DNA from 2 places in the Bradyrhizobium sp. NBAIM08 genome. Region 1 is predicted to be linked to the other one. Evidence: predicted binding sites of a transcription regulator. Region 1 holds the regulator's gene; the other holds the start of a gene.

Region 1 (7,917 bases):
GTCTTGCCTTCGAGCGGCCTGACCGGCTGCTGCGCCTTCTGCTTCGCCTTCATCGCCGAAGAGGCGGCGAGCATGCTCTTGAGCTCCGAGAGCGGCAGCTCGTTGATGTCCAGGAAGTGCTTGGGAGCTTTGTTGGGCGTCGTGCTCATCAGCTTGCCGCCCGCTTGGTCTGGCTGGAGGAGATCGCAGCGCAGGCGCGCTCTAACCGGCCGACGCTGTCCTCGATCTCCGCTTCCGTGACGATCAGGGGCGGCAGGAAGCGCACGACATTGTCGCCGGCCCCGACGGTGAGCAGCTTTTCGGCGCGCAGCGCCGCGACGAGATCGCCCGAGGGCACCACCGCCTTGATGCCGATCAGCAGGCCCTCGCCGCGCACCTCGCTGACGACATCAGGATGACGATCGATCACGGAGGCAAGCTTCTGCTTGAGCAGCAGCGACATCTTCTGCACGTGGTCGAAGAAGCCGGGCTTGAGCATGACGTCGAGCATGGCATTGGCAGCCGAGATCGCGAGCGGATTGCCGCCGAAGGTCGAGCCGTGCGAGCCGGGCCCCATGCCGGCCGCCGCGTCCGCGGTCGCCAGCACCGCGCCGATCGGAAAGCCGCCGCCGAGCGCCTTGGCGAGCGACATCACATCCGGTGTGACGCCGGTGCGCTTGTAGGCAAAGAGCTCGCCGGTGCGGCCCATGCCGGTCTGCACCTCGTCGAAGGCGAGCAACAGGCCGCGCTCGTTACAGAGTTCGCGCAGCGCCCTCAGGAAGGCGTGAGGTGCAGAACGAACGCCACCCTCGCCCTGGATCGGCTCGATGAGAATGCCGGCGGTGTGCGGACCAATCGCCTTCTTCACGGCGTCGAGGTCGCCGTGCGGCACCTGATCGAAGCCGTCCATCGGCGGACCGAAGCCCTCGAGATATTTCGCAGAGCCGGTGGCGGCGAGCGTCGCCAGCGTGCGGCCATGGAAGGCACCCTCGAAGGTGATCATGCGGTAACGCTCCGGATGCCCCTTGGAGAAGTGATGGTGGCGCACCAGCTTGATCACGCCTTCCAGCGCCTCGGCGCCGGAATTGCAGAAGAACACGAAGTCCGCAAAGCTCTCATTGCAGAGGCGGCTTGCGAGCTTCTCGCCGTCAGGGCTCTGGAACAGGTTCGACATGTGCCAGAGCTTGGTCGCCTGCTCCTGCAACGCCTTGACCAGCGCGGGATGGACATGGCCGAGCGCATTCACCGCGACACCCGAGGTGAAATCGAGATAGCGATCGCCGTTGGTCGCGATCAGCCAGCAGCCTTCGCCGCGCTCGAAACCGAGGTCGGCCCTGGCGAAAACGGGGAGCAAATGCGGCGCTGCGCTGTTAGTCATGACGTCACTTGAATGTTGCGGACGGCGTGAGGCATGCATTGCGCGACGCACCATCGACCGGCCCCGGAAAACGAAACGTGCCGCCTTTTAAGGGCGGCACGTGGCACTATCTTATGCCTGGCAAGACGGGTGTCAATGCCGCCCGGAAAGCCTCGCGAAACGCTGATTCCGTAGTCTTGCGGTGCCGATTTTGCGGGTTTTTCACCACGGAACATGTGGAAGCGAGTCGGCGGACTCTTGCGCGGGAGTCACGCCATATTGTAGCGTTTGGACTGTCAGATACGACATCTCGTGCAGCAGTTCTGATCCCAGAAGTCCTCATGTACCGGCGTAAACGTTCGGGCGGCTTGAGCGCGCCCGGCGAGCCTTAAGGGATTCTGACGGCACGGGTTTTTCAAGGCTAAAGCATTCGCTGCGAAGGCCCCAGGATGGCAGGCGCGCAGCGAGGGAAAGGGTGCAATGACGGTTTTGACCTGGTCCGATGATCGCGTCGAGCAGCTGAAGAAGCTCTGGGAGGCCGGACTTTCGGCCAGCCAGATCGCGGCGGAGCTCGGCAATGTGACCCGCAATGCCGTGATCGGCAAGGTGCACCGGCTCGGCCTGTCCGGCCGCGCCAAGAGCCCTTCATCGGCAGCGCCGCGGCCGCGCAAGGCACGGCCCGCGCAGCATATGATGCGGGTGACCCGCCCCGTCGCGCGCGGCAACACCGCGTTGGCGCAGGCCTTCGAGGTCGAGTTGGAAGCCGAGCCGGTTACCTACGACAACGTGGTGCCGATGAGCCAGCGGCTGTCGCTGCTGGAATTGAACGAGGCGACCTGCCACTGGCCGGTCGGCGATCCCTCGAGCCCGGATTTCTTCTTCTGCGGCGGCAAGGCGCTCTCCGGCCTGCCCTATTGTGCCCAGCATTCGCGCGTGGCCTATCAGCCCGCAGCGGATCGCCGTCGCGCAGCACCGAAACCGGGCACGCGGTGAGCTTGCGGAATTCCCTGATCGCCAAGCTTTGATCGCCAAGCTTGATCGCCAAGACTGCAGCCGTCACACGATGACGGCTCCCAATCGCTCGGTGTCATCCCCGCGAAGGCGGGGATCCGTAACCGCGGGGCGCAATCGTTGCGCGAGATGGTCACTCCGAGTCTTCGCCAAACCACGTCCTGTGGCTAATCGCGAACAGCGCAAGCGCTCGCGCTGAGATCCCGGGCTGGCGCTGCGCGCGCCCCGGGATGACGGCCGAGATCGGCGCCGCAGTTCGCCAAACCAGCTGTCGCTGGCGCCTTACGTCTGCTCAGCCTTCGCGAAGCGATCGTCCAGCGCGTAGCCGGCGCCGCGGACGGTGCGGATCGGGTCCTGCTCGCGGCCAAGGTTGAGCAGCTTGCGCAGGCGGCCGATATGGACGTCGACGGTGCGCTCGTCGATGTAGATGTCGCGGCCCCAGACGCTGTCGAGCAGCTGCTCGCGCGAGAACACGCGGCCGGGATGCTCCAGGAAGAACTCCAGCAGGCGATATTCGGTCGGACCGAGATCGATCGGCCGGCCCGAGCGCGCCACGCGGCGCTTGTCGCGGTCGAGCTCGATATCGCCATAGGCGAGCACGGTGGCGAGGCGCTCGGGACTCGCACGCCTGAGCAGGCCCTTCACGCGCGCAAGCAGCTCCGGCACCGAGAACGGCTTGACGATATAATCATCCGCGCCGGTCGCGAGCCCGCGCACCCGTTCGCTCTCCTCGCCGCGCGCGGTGAGCATGATGATCGGCAGCTGCTTGGTCTCGGGGCGGGTCCGAAGCCGCCGGCACAGCTCGATGCCTGACAGGCCCGGCAGCATCCAGTCGAGCACGATCAGATCGGGAATGTGCTCCTTGAGGCGGGTGTCGGCGTCATCGCCGCGCATCACCGTCTCGACGTCATAGCCGTCGCCTTCGAGGTTGTAGCGAAGAAGCTCGGTGAGAGCTTCCTCGTCCTCAACCACCATAATGCGTGCGCCCATGTGGTCGTAGCTCCTTAAGTCGTCAGGTGTTCGGCACCGTCGTGGCGAAGGTCGTCATGTCGCCCTTCGGCCGCTTGTCGGTGATCGCCTGGCCCTCGATCATGTAGAACACGGTCTCGGCGATGTTGGTGGCGTGGTCGCCGATCCGCTCGATGTTCTTGGCACAGAACATCAGGTGGATGCAGAACGAGATGTTGCGCGGATCCTCCATCATGTAGGTGAGGAGCTCGCGGAACAGCGAGGTGCAGATGGCGTCGACTTCTTCGTCGCCCTTCCACACCGCCATCGCCGCCGGCAGGTCGTGCGCGGCATAGGCGTCCAGCACCGACTTGACCTGCTGCTGCACGAGGTCGGTCATGTGCTCCAGGCCGCGGAACAGCTTGAGCGGATGGAAATCCGTCTCCAGCGCCGCGACGCGCTTGCCCATGTTCTTGGCGAGATCGCCGATGCGCTCGAGATCGGTCGCAACGCGCATCGCGCCGACGATCTCGCGCAGGTCGACGGCCATCGGCTGGCGGCGGGCGATGGTGAGCACGGCGCGCTCCTCGATGCGCTTCTGCAGCGCGTCGAGCTCGACGTCGGTGGCGACGACGCGCTGGCCGAGCGCGACGTCGCGGCGGATCAGCGCGTCGACGGAATCGACGATCATGCGCTCGGCGATGCCGCCCATCTCGGCGACCAGGCGGGTGAGCTCCTGAAGGTCGCTGTCGAAAGCCTTTACGGTATGTTCAGAACCCATGTTCCGTCTCCTCAGCCGAACCGGCCGGTGATGTAATCCTGCGTGCGCCGATCGCTCGGCGACGTGAAGATCTTGCTGGTGTCGTCGAACTCGATCAACTCGCCGAGATACATGAAGGCGGTCTTGTCGGAAACGCGCGCCGCCTGCTGCATGTTGTGGGTGACGATCGCGATCGTGTAGTTCTCGGACAATTCCTGGATCAGCTCCTCGACCTTGGCGGTCGAGATCGGGTCGAGCGCCGAGCAGGGCTCGTCAAACAGGATCACCTCGGGCCGCACCGCGACGGTGCGGGCGATGCAGAGGCGCTGCTGCTGGCCGCCGGAGAGCGACAGGCCGGAGGCATTGAGCTTGTCCTTGACCTCGTTCCACAGCGCGCCACCGCGCAGCGCCTTCTCGACGCGGTCGTCCATCTCGGACTTGGAGATCTTCTCATAGAGACGAATGCCGAAGGCGATGTTCTCGTAGATCGTCATCGGGAACGGCGTCGGCTTCTGGAACACCATGCCGACCCGGGCGCGGAGCAGGTTGAGGTCGAGCTTGGGGTCGAGGATGTTGGTATGGTCGAGCAACAGCTGACCGTCGGCGCGCTGGCCCGGATAGAGATCGTACATCCGGTTGAAGATGCGCAGCAGGGTGGACTTGCCGCAGCCGGACGGGCCGATGAACGCCGTGACGCGGTTGGTGCCGAGCGCCAGGTTGATGTTCTTCAGCGCGTGGTGGTCGCCGTAGTAGAAGTTGAGGTTGCGCGCCGTGACCTTGGCGGGCGCCTCGGGCAGGGGCTGCGAGCCGGGATGAACGGACGGTGCGCTGACGGAAACAGACATTTCACTCATTTTGCAGTCCTCTCGGCGCCAAGGATGCGCGCGCCAATGTTAAGGGCAAGCACGGTCAGGGTGATCAACAGCGCGCCGCTCCAGGCGAGTTGCTTCCAATACTCGTAGGGGCTCTGCACGAAGTTGTTGATGGTGACAGGCAGGTTCGCCATCGTCTTGTTCAGGCCGAGGCTGAAGAACTGGTTCGACAGCGCCGTGAACAACAGCGGAGCGGTCTCGCCGGCGACGCGGGCGGTCGCCAGCAGCACGCCGGTGATGAGGCCGGAGCGCGCGGCACGATAGGCGATGCGCTTGATCACCAGCGAGCGCGGCAGGCCGAGCGCGCTGGCAGCTTCGCGCAACGGATTCGGCACCAGCAGTAGCATGTCTTCGGTGGTGCGCACGACGACCGGGATCACGATGACGGCAAGCGCCAGCGCGCCCGCAATCGCCGAGAAGCCGCGCATCGGCACCACCACCGCGCCATAGATGAAGAGGCCGATGATGATCGAGGGTGCCGACAGGAGAATGTCGTTGATGAAGCGGATCACCGAGGTCAGCTTGTCGTTGCGGCCGTACTCGGCGAGATAGGTGCCGGCGAACAGGCCGAGCGGCGCGCCGATGCCGACGCCGATCACGGTCATGATCAACGAGCCGACGATGGCGTTGCGCAGGCCGCCCTCGGTCGATCCGGGCGGCGGCGTGTCAGCTGTGAAGACCTGGAGGTTGAGCCCGGCCAGGCCGTTGTAGAGCAGCGTGACCAGGATCAGCGCGAGCCAGGTGACGCCGAAGGCGGCGGCTGCGATGCAGAGGCCGCGAATGACGATGTCCCAGCGGCGGCGGCGCGAATAGATCGGGTTCATGGCTTCACTTCCCGGCCTTGGTTTCGAGGCGCAGCAGCATCAAACGGGCGGCAGCGAGCACGAAGAACGTCAGCACGAACAGCAGGAGGCCGAGCAGGATCAGGCCGGACTGGTGCAGGCCGTCGCTCTCGGCAAATTCGGAGGCGATCGCCGCCGAAATCGTCGTGCCCGGCGCGAAGATCGACGAGGAGATCCGGAACGAGTTGCCGATGATGAAGGTCACCGCCATGGTCTCGCCGAGCGCCCGGCCCAGCGCCAGCATGACGCCTCCGATGATGCCGACGCGGGTGTAGGGGATCACCACGCTGCGGACGACCTCCCAGGTGGTGCAGCCGACGCCGTAGGCGGCTTCCTTCAGCACCGGCGGCACCGTCTTGAACACGTCGACCGAAATCGAGGTGATGAAGGGCAGCACCATGATGGCGAGGATCAGCGCGGCGTTGAACAGGCTGAGATAGGACGGGGGCCCTGCGAAGATCGCGCCCAGCACGGGGACGCCGTCGAACACCCTGATCATGAAAGGCTGGAAGGTGTTGGCCAGGAACGGGCCGAGCACGAAGAAGCCCCACATGCCGTAGATGATCGAGGGGATGCCGGCGAGCAGCTCAACCGCCATGCCGATCGGGCGCCGCAGCCATTGCGGGCAGAGCTCGGTGAGGAAGATCGCAATGCCGAGACCGACGGGAATGGCGATCAGCATCGCGATGAAGGAGGTGACGAGCGTGCCGTAGATCGGCCCGAGCGCGCCGAGCACCGGCGGATCGGCCGAGGGCGCCCAGCGCTGCGTCCACAGGAAGGAGATGCCGAACTCCTGGATCGCCGGGAAGGCGCCGACGATCAGCGAGATGATGATGCCGCCGAGGATCAGCAGCACCGAGATCGCGGACAACCGCGTGATCCAGTAGAAGGTGACGTCGCCGAGCTTGAACGCGCTCAAGGCCTTGGCGCGATCATATGGACCGGCAGCATCAATCACATTGCTCTCAACAGCCATCTCAGCCACGCCGATCCCCTATACCCGTTTTATTTACGCTTGTTGTTGGTGGCGCGCTCCGGATGCGGCAGGAGGCCGATCCGGAGCGGAGATCTTGCAGCGTCCCGGAACCGTGTCCGGGACACATATAGCGCCTTAGCTCTTGATCTCGGCAGCCCAGGTCTTCTCGATCTGCTGGACGACGCTGTCCGGCATCGGAATGTAGTCGAGCTCCTCGGCCATCTTGCCGCCGTTCTTGAAGGCCCAGCGGAAGAACTTGATCGCTTCCTGCGCGGCCGCCTTGTCGGTGGCGGACTTGTGCATGAGGATGAAGGTCGCCGCCGTGATCGGCCAGGACTTCTCGCCGGGCTGCTCGGTCAGGATGACGTAATAGCCGGGAGCCTTGGACCAATCGGCGTTGGAGGCGGCCGCCTGGAAGGCCTCGACGGTCGGCTGCACCGGCTTGCCGGCCTTGTTGACGAGACCGGTGTGGGTGAGCTTGTTCTGCTTGGCATAGGCGTATTCGACATAGCCGATCGAGTTCTTGGTCTGGCTGATGTTGCCCGACACACCCTCGTTGCCCTTGGCGCCGACGCCGACCGGCCACTCGACCGCGGTGCCCTCGCCGACCTTGCTCTTCCAGTCCGCGCTGGCCTTGGAGAGATAGTTGGTGAAGTTGAAGGTGGTGCCCGAGCCGTCCGAACGACGGACCACGGTGATGGCCTCTGACGGCAGCTTCGCGCTGGGATTGAGCTTCTTGATCGCGGCATCGTCCCACTTGGTGATCTTGCCGAGATAGATGTTGGCCAGGGTCTCGCCGTCGAAAACCAGCTCGCCCGGCTTCACGCCCTCGATATTGACGACGGGGACGATGGCACCCATCACCATCGGCCACTGGACGAGGCCGTCCTTCTCGAGCTGCTCGGCCTTGAGCGGCGCGTCGGTGGCGCCGAAGGTCACGGTCTTGGCCTGGATCTGCTTGATGCCACCACCCGAGCCGATCGACTGGTAGTTCAGACCGTTGCCGGTCTCCTTTTTGTAGGCGTCAGCCCACTTCGAATAGATCGGGAACGGGAACGTCGCGCCGGCACCGGTGATGTCGGCCGCAAAGGCTACCGTCGTCGATGCGGCGACCAAGCCGGCAGCGACCATGGTTTTGAGGAAATTCATGCTGGTCTCCATACAGGGGAGCG
Region 2 (7,917 bases), on a different contig from region 1:
AGCGGATTTTCGGGCCAAGTTCGGCCATTAAATGCGGCGAAAATACCTCCATGCGGCCCCGATTTGGGCGATTTGGCGCCGAGGACGGGGCCGCACCGGAGCTTTGTTCCGGAATCTTTGCAATGAGGGACTACAATGGACATCAAAAAATATGCTGCCGAAGCCATCGGCACCTTCTGGCTGACATTCGCGGGCTGCGGAAGCGCGGTGATCGCCGCCGGCTTCCCGCAGGTCGGGATCGGGCTGGTCGGCGTGTCCCTGGCTTTCGGATTGAGCGTCGTCACCATGGCCTACGCGATCGGCCACATCTCCGGGTGCCATCTGAATCCGGCCGTCACGGTCGGTCTCGCCGCCGGCGGCCGCTTTCCGGCCGGCCAGATCCTGCCTTATGTGATCGCCCAGGTGGCGGGCGCGATTGTCGCCGCATCGCTGCTCTATGTCATTGCGAGTGGGGCGCCCGGCTTCGACGTCAGCAAGGGCTTCGCCTCCAACGGCTATGGCGCGCATTCGCCCGGTCAGTACAGCATGATGGCCGGCTTCCTCACCGAGGTGGTGATGACCATGATGTTCCTGTTCATCATCATGGGGGCGACCCATGGGCGCGCGCCGGCGGGTTTCGCTCCGCTGGCGATCGGGCTCGCGCTGGTGATGATCCACCTCGTCAGCATTCCCGTCACCAACACCTCGGTGAACCCGGCGCGCAGCACCGGCCCGGCGTTGTTCGTCGGCGGCTGGGCGCTGTCGCAGCTGTGGCTGTTCTGGGTCGCGCCGCTGATCGGCGGCGCGCTCGGCGGGGTGATCTATCGCTGGCTCAGCGAGGAGCCCAGCGGCGTCGTTGCGGGCGTGAAGACGGCGTAGTCACAATCGCCCGGCGGGATTGCAGCTCTTGCTGCGATCCCGTCACTTGTCGCGGGGCGGCCTGACTTCCGTCACGTGGCCCATCTTGCGGCCGGGGCGCGGCGCACCCTTGCCGTAGATGTGCACGGTCGCGCCCGGCACGCTCATCCACTTTTCGTAATCGTTGATCTCGTCGCCGATCAGGTTGGTCATGGTGACGACGTCGCCGTGGCGCACCGGCTTGCCGAGCGGCCAGCCGGCGATGGCGCGGATGTGTTGCTCGAACTGCGAGACGGAGGCGCCGTCGAGCGTCCAGTGCCCGGAATTGTGCACGCGCGGCGCGATCTCGTTGACCAGCACCTTCGGTCCGGTGCCGCCTGCCAGCACGAACATTTCGACCGCGAGCACGCCGACATAGTCGAGCGCGCTTGCGATTTTGCTCGCGATGCTGCGCGCCTCCTCGGCGAGCGCGTCAGGAATCGGCGCGGGCGCACGCGATATCTTCAGGATGTGGTCGCGGTGCTCGTTCTCGGTGACGTCGAAGCACTCGACCTCGCCCGTGGCCGCGCGCGCGGCGATCACGGAGATCTCGCGCTCGTAGGGCACGAAGGCCTCCAGGATCGCCGATTTGGTGGCGAGGCTGGTCCACACCTTCGCGATGTCGTCGCCCTCGCGGATGATGGCCTGGCCCTTGCCGTCATAGCCGAAGCGGCGGGTTTTCAGCACCGCTGGAAGGCCGATCCTGGCGATCGCCTCGCGCAGCGAGGAGACGGAGGTGACGTCGGCGTAGGCGGCAGTGCCGATCCCGAGCTTCGTCACGAAATCCTTCTCGGCGAGCCGGTCTTGGGTCGTCTCGAGGATCTTGCGGTTGGGCAGCACCGGGCGGCGCGCGTCCAATACCAGCGCGGCTGCCGCCGGCACGTTCTCGAATTCGTAGGTGATGACGTCGACATCATGCGCGAACAATTCGAGCGCCTCGACGTCGGCATATTCGGCGCAGGTCGCGTTCAGCACGACGTCGAAGGCCGGCGAATCCGGATCGGGCGAGAACACCTGGCAGCGCAGGCCGAGTCGCGCCGCGGCCATGGCCAGCATCCGGCCCAATTGTCCGCCGCCGAGGATTCCGATGGTGTCACCGGGCTTCAGCTTCACGTGCCTGGTGTCCGTCACGCCTTGTCCTCCGGCCGCTCGGCGACCGCCTCGGTCTGGGCCTTGCGCCAGGCGGCGAGGCGATCCGACAGGGCCGGGTCGGACAATGCCAGCACGGCCGCTGCCAGCAGCGCGGCATTGATCGCGCCGGCCTTGCCGATGGCGAGGGTGCCGACCGGAATGCCCGCGGGCATCTGGACGATCGAATAGAGCGAATCGACGCCCTTGAGCGTCTTGGATTCGACGGGAACGCCGAAGACGGGAAGTTCCGTCAGCGCCGCCGCCATGCCGGGCAGATGGGCCGCGCCACCGGCGCCGGCGATGATAATCTTGTAACCTGCGGCCTTGGCACCCTTGGCGAATGCGAACAGCCGGTCGGGCGTGCGGTGGGCCGAGACGATGCGGCTGTCGGCAGCAATGCCGAGCGCGTCAAGCGTGTCGGCGGCGTGCCGCATCGTGTCCCAGTCCGACTGGCTTCCCATGATGATGGCGATCGGCGCGGTCATGACGTCAATTGTGCCCAGAAAAACAGAGAGATAGGCCAGATTAATGATTCCGGCCGGCGGCTCGCAAGGCGGTGGCAAGGAGAAGGGAATCCACTATCCTGTCTTGGTGAATCCCCGCAAGCCTTCATTGAGCAGGATGCCCATGAAGAAACCGAAAAGGGCGAGCCCTGTGAAGGCCAGAAAGGGCCGGAACATCAGCGCCGCCCGCTCCAAAGCCGTTTCGAGCCGCGCGGCCAAACCGGCCTTGCGCAGAGCGCCGGCTGCTGATGACGGCAAGGCGATCATCCGCGGCCTCAGGAGCAAGCTCAAGGCGGCCCTGCTGCGGATCTCGGAGCTCGAGGCGGCCGCCGATACCGATTTCCTGCTCGGGATTCCCAACCGGCGCGGTTTCGAGCGCGAGCTTGCGCGCGCCATCGCCTATATGAAGCGCTACCGCGCCAGCGGGGCGCTGATCGTGCTCGACGTCGATCGGCTGAAGCCGATCAACGATTCCTTCGGTCATGCCGCCGGCGATGAGGTGCTCAAGGCGATCGTCGCCACGCTGACGCGACAGGTCCGCGCCTCCGACGTGGTCGGCCGGCTCGGGGGCGACGAGTTCGCGCTGCTGCTCTGGAATCTCAGCGAGACCGATGCGAAGGTCAAGGCTGCGGCCTTGGAGCAGGCGATCGACGAATTGTCATTCGTTTTTCGCGGCCAGCACGTGACCGCGGGCGCCTCGGCCGGCGTCGCGCTGCTCGGTCCGCAATCCGGTGCAGGCCGCGCCCTGGAGGAGGCGGATGCCGCCATGTATGTGCGCAAGGCGAGCCGCCGGCACGAGCCGCGGATCAGGCTGGTCGGCGGCGAGCGCTAGTCTAGAGGGTGGCAAGATCTTCCGGCACGGTGCCGAACTTGCGCAGCAGCGTCGCGTCGCCGAATTCGCCGGTCATGGGATCGCCGCTGCGGCTGAACGCGATCGCGCCGATATGGCCGGCGCCGCGCGCCAGCATCTCTGCGCGTCGCAGCGCCGCCGTCGAGGACTGACACTCCTCTGCAGCGCCTGCGACGGGTGATCCGTCGTCATCGATCAAGAAGGGCATTGCAACGTAATAGGTCACATCCGACATGGCGTTGCTCCAAGGTTGAAGATTATGCGGCGCTGCTCTTGCTCCGCATCTTGCTGCGCGAGATCTCCGGAATGCAGCCGGCTGAAATCGCCGCCTGCAATTCCTCCAGCTCGGCTTCCAGATATTCGTTGGCCATGATCAGCGCCTTGATGGTGCTGCGCAGATTGCCGTCGCACATCGCGATCGCCTGATCGCAGGCCTGTTCGTAATGGCTGTTGTCGAAAAGGGCGGTTGCCGACATCTGCGTTGTCCTCGTGTGTTGTCCTTGAGCGTTCTCTGAGGTGTTGGGGCGCCCGCGAATGTTCCTATTTTGTTCTTATTGAGTCAAGCGGATTCGGAAGCGGCGGGGCGCCGCGCAAGACCGGCTCACGGTCAGGCGATGATGTCGGGGGTGATCTGGTCTTCGATGAATGCGATGCGGTCGCGCAACAACAGCTTGCGCTTCTTCAGGCGCTGTAACCGCAACAGGTCGGGGGCGGGCGATTGATGCAATGCATCGATCGCCGCATCGAGATCTCGGTGTTCCTGCTGCAACCGGGTGAGCTCGGCTTCGAGCTCACGCTCATCTTCATTGGTCATGTCTGCGGTGGCCGAAAACCGATAGGCGTGAGATCCGGGCTGTGGATGCCCTGTGGAAATTATCGTCCTTGCGCCGCGTGATCGCAAGCGATCTGCGATCCCTCGTCCCCGATCTCCAGCAACATATTTCTGCAGGGAGCTGCGGCGGTGCGTCGGCGTATTGATATCATGGATTTTTCCGGCGTGGTTCCCTTAGTCACGCTTCGTTACATATGAACTTTCAAAAATGACGCTGCAACGACGGATACCCATCGACAGGACGAATCGGTGATGTAGACTTGGTTGTCCGGATCGAATCCTAAAGGTTCAACCCTACCGAGGAGGTTTCGAATGACAATTCAGGCACATCTCGTTGAATTGGAACGGAAGCACAAACTTCTCGAAAACGAATTGCACGAAGCTCTCGTGCACCTTTCAACAGACGACCTGCAAATTGTTGAGTTGAAGCGCCGGAAGTTGATGGTCAAGGACCAGATCGAGCGTCTGAAGCAATCTGGCGACACGCTCCACTAGTAACCCCCGTGACAGTGTAGAGTTGATCACGTCCTTCACGCAGGGATGAGAGCATCCGTGCTCATCCCTGCTGCAAGGTGTGTACCGTGCAACACGGTTGTGCGGCGCTCACTCTTGCTTGGACCCGTGGCTCTCGACGCGCACACTTATCCGCTTCTCGAAACACTGTCGATATCTGCGAGCTCGGCGACGTGATCGGCGATCGCGAGCGAGGACGTCAGTCCCGGCGATTCGATGCCGAAGAGATTGATCAGGCCTGCAACGCCGTGATCGCGCGGGCCCTGCATCAAGAAATCCTGCGTGGCCACGGCCGGCGGCACGATCTTCGGGCGGATGCCCGAATAGCTCGGCATCAGCGCGCCGTCAGGCAGCGTCGGCCAGTATTTGCGGATCGCGGGATAGAAGCGCTCGGCGCGTGACGGATCGACCTCGTAGTCGATCGTCTCGATCCATTCGACGTCAGGCCCGAAGCGCGCCTGTCCTGCCATGTCCAGCGTCAAGTGCACCCCGAGGCCGCCGGGCTCGGGCACCGGATAGATCAGACGCGAGAACGGCGCCTTGGCGTTGCAGCTGAAGTAGTTTCCCTTGGCGAGATAGGCCGGCGGAATCCGGTCCAGCGGCATGCCGTCGATGTTGCGCGCCACATGCGTTGCCGACAGCCCCGCGGCGTTGACGAGGAGGTTGCATTGCAGCGTCATCGGTGCCTCGCCGCCGGCATCGATCTCGATGAGGCCGGCCGCCGCCTTGGCACGGATCAGCGGGGTGTGAAACGCGAAAGCTGCGCCGGCGTCCTCGGCTTCGCCGCGCAGCGAGAGCATGTAGGAATGGCTGTCGATGATGCCCGTCGACGGTGACAGCAGCGCGGCGTCGCAGGCGAGCGCCGGCTCCAGCGCGCGTGCGGCCTCGCCCGAGAGCAGCTGCATGTCGAGCACGCCGTTGGCCTCGGCATGCGCCTTGATCGATTGCAGCTTCTCGGTCTCCTTCGGGCTGGTCGCGACGATCAGCTTGCCGCAATTTTTGTGCGGGATGCCGCGCTCGGCGCAGTAGCGGTACAGCGCGTGCTTGCCTGCCACGCACATGCGCGCCATCCAGCTCCCGGCCCGGTAGTAGATGCCGGCATGGATCACCTCGCTGTTGCGCGAGGAGGTGACGGTGCCGATCGCCTCGGCTTCCTCGAGCACGATCACCTCGCGCCCGGCCTGGGCGAGCTTCCGGGCCACCGCGAGCCCGACCACGCCGGCTCCGATGACGACGCAATCGACCCTATCCATGGTTGTGCAGGATACCAGTTGGAAGCACCGGTGGCGCATGGTCCGGATGCGGCGGCGCAGGCGGGGCTTCCGTTAAGAAGTCGTTTATCATGTCAGGGCAATTGCCGCATTTTATGTCACATTATTCTGTTGTGCCCACAGGCGTTTACCCGATCCAAACCCGCGAGGCCAGACAATCCGACGTTGAAATCGCGGGTGGCTGATGGCTGAGAAGAACTGGCACGTGGGCAGCACGCTTTCGATTGCTGTGCACGCCCTCCTATGCCTGGCCGTTACGGGCGCGCCTGCGCGCGCCTTTGCGGCATCGGACAGCCTTGCCGTTCCGGGCGATCTCACCAGGCTTGATCCCGGCGTGATCTGGGAAGCCCTCATCGCGGGCATCGTGGTCTGCTCGTTCCTCGCCGCGATCGGGCTGTGGATCCATTCCTCGCTGCGCCGGTCCAGCCGTTTGCAGCTGCGTCGCAACGCCTTCATCTCCTCCGCCATGAACAACCTCAACCAGGGCGTGGTGATGACGGATGCGCAGCGCCGCGTCATCTTCTGCAATGACCGCTATCTAGAGATCTATGGCCTGACGCGATCCGACCTCCGGCCCAACATGACCGGTTGCGACATCCTGAGGCTGCGCCGCGAGCGCGGAGTGCTCGGCGTCACCGATGACGAATTTTACCGGAAGGCATCGAGCGCCAATGGCCTGACCACGGAACTGCCGGACGGACGGGCTATCCTGGTGAAGTATTTCGTGTTGCCGAACGGCGGCTCGGTGGCGACCCATCTCGACGTCACCGAGCAGCGCAACCTGTCGCGGCAGCTCGCCTCCACCAAGCAGTTCCTGGAATCGGTGCTCGATCATGTGCCGGCCTGCGTGGCGGCCAAGAACATCGAGGACGGCTGCTACATCTTCGCCAACAGCGCCTATGAGAAGTTCTGGGGATTGTCGCGGGACTTCGCCGTCGGCAGGAATGCACGGGAGCTGTTTGCGTCGGCCTCGGCGGCCAGCATCGAGGCCGCTGACCAGGCCGCGCTCAATTCGCCGGATGGCCAGCACCGCAATGAGTTCGAGGTGGATCGTGCCGGCGCGCGGCGCATGGTCGCCTCGATCCGGATCGTGGTCCGCAACGAGAGCAACAAGCCCGAATTTCTGCTCATCCTGTTCGAGGACATCACCGACCGCCGCTCGCTGTCGCAGGAGCTGGAGAGCACCAAGAAGTTCCTCGAGCTCGTGGTCGACAACATCCCGGTTGCGCTGATCGTGGAGCAGGTCAAGGACGGCCGCTATCTGCTCGCCAACCGCAGCGCGGAGACGATCCTCAACCGCAGGCGCGAGGAAGCCACCGGACTGACCGCGTCCGACATCTTCAACGCCAAGGAAGCCAAGCTGATCGTCGCGCGCGACGAGGCCGCGATCAAGAAGCGCGGGATGATCACCGAGGAGCATCCGATCTCCACCAAGGGCGGCCTGCGGCTGTTCCTGACCCGCCGCGCCACTGTGGTCAACGATGCCGGCGAGCCGCAATATCTGATCAAGACCCACGAGGACGTCACCGACCGCCGGCAGACCGAGTCGCGCATGGCGCACATGGCCTATCACGACGGCCTCACCGATCTGCCGAATCGCGCCGCCTTCCTGCAGGCTCTGACCCAGATGATCGAGGCTTGCGAGGGCACCGGCGAGGAGTTCGCCGTTCTCTGCGTCGACCTCGACGGCCTCAAGGAGGTCAACGACGTCTTCGGCCATGCGCTCGGCGACAAGCTCCTGATCGAGGTCGCCCATCGGCTCCAGGATTCCGCACGCGGCGGCGTGGTGGCGCGCCTGTCCGGGGACGAGTTCGGCCTGATCATCGACGGCAAGCAGCCCGAGGCCGGCCTCGCGCTGGCGCAGCAGATCGGCGAAGCCGTCGCGAAGGATTTTCAGATCGACGGCCGGCCGGTCCGCGCCGGCATCACCACGGGCATGTC

What was found. Region 1 encodes PhoB, which activates phosphate uptake and scavenging genes when phosphate is short. Its sites were predicted from a motif close to TGTCATNNANCTGTCAT; they were not measured.
Region 2: I6F37_RS11430 (YdcH family protein) is a predicted target of PhoB. The motif match lies at 4,401-4,417, and genes of this name have one in related genera.

The regions. Positions count from the first base shown of each region.
Region 1 is NZ_JADYVR010000009.1:184,942-192,858, forward strand. Features, by position in the region: gene argF (ornithine carbamoyltransferase) at 1-149, opposite strand, end outside; gene I6F37_RS27875 (aspartate aminotransferase family protein) at 149-1,357, opposite strand; gene I6F37_RS27880 (GcrA family cell cycle regulator) at 1,817-2,329, shown strand; gene phoB (phosphate regulon transcriptional regulator PhoB) at 2,630-3,337, opposite strand; gene phoU (phosphate signaling complex protein PhoU) at 3,360-4,076, opposite strand; gene pstB (phosphate ABC transporter ATP-binding protein PstB) at 4,088-4,909, opposite strand; gene pstA (phosphate ABC transporter permease PstA) at 4,906-5,751, opposite strand; gene pstC (phosphate ABC transporter permease subunit PstC) at 5,756-6,745, opposite strand; gene pstS (phosphate ABC transporter substrate-binding protein PstS) at 6,881-7,894, opposite strand.
Region 2 is NZ_JADYVR010000003.1:117,386-125,302, forward strand. Features, by position in the region: gene aqpZ (aquaporin Z) at 136-858, shown strand; gene I6F37_RS11400 (5-(carboxyamino)imidazole ribonucleotide synthase) at 901-2,007, opposite strand; gene purE (5-(carboxyamino)imidazole ribonucleotide mutase) at 2,004-2,492, opposite strand; gene I6F37_RS11410 (GGDEF domain-containing protein) at 2,635-3,342, shown strand; gene I6F37_RS11415 (hypothetical protein) at 3,344-3,595, opposite strand; gene I6F37_RS11420 (hypothetical protein) at 3,618-3,836, opposite strand; gene I6F37_RS11425 (YdcH family protein) at 3,968-4,174, opposite strand; gene I6F37_RS11430 (YdcH family protein) at 4,505-4,687, shown strand; gene I6F37_RS11435 (NAD(P)/FAD-dependent oxidoreductase) at 4,834-5,958, opposite strand; gene I6F37_RS11440 (EAL domain-containing protein) at 6,161-7,917, shown strand, end outside.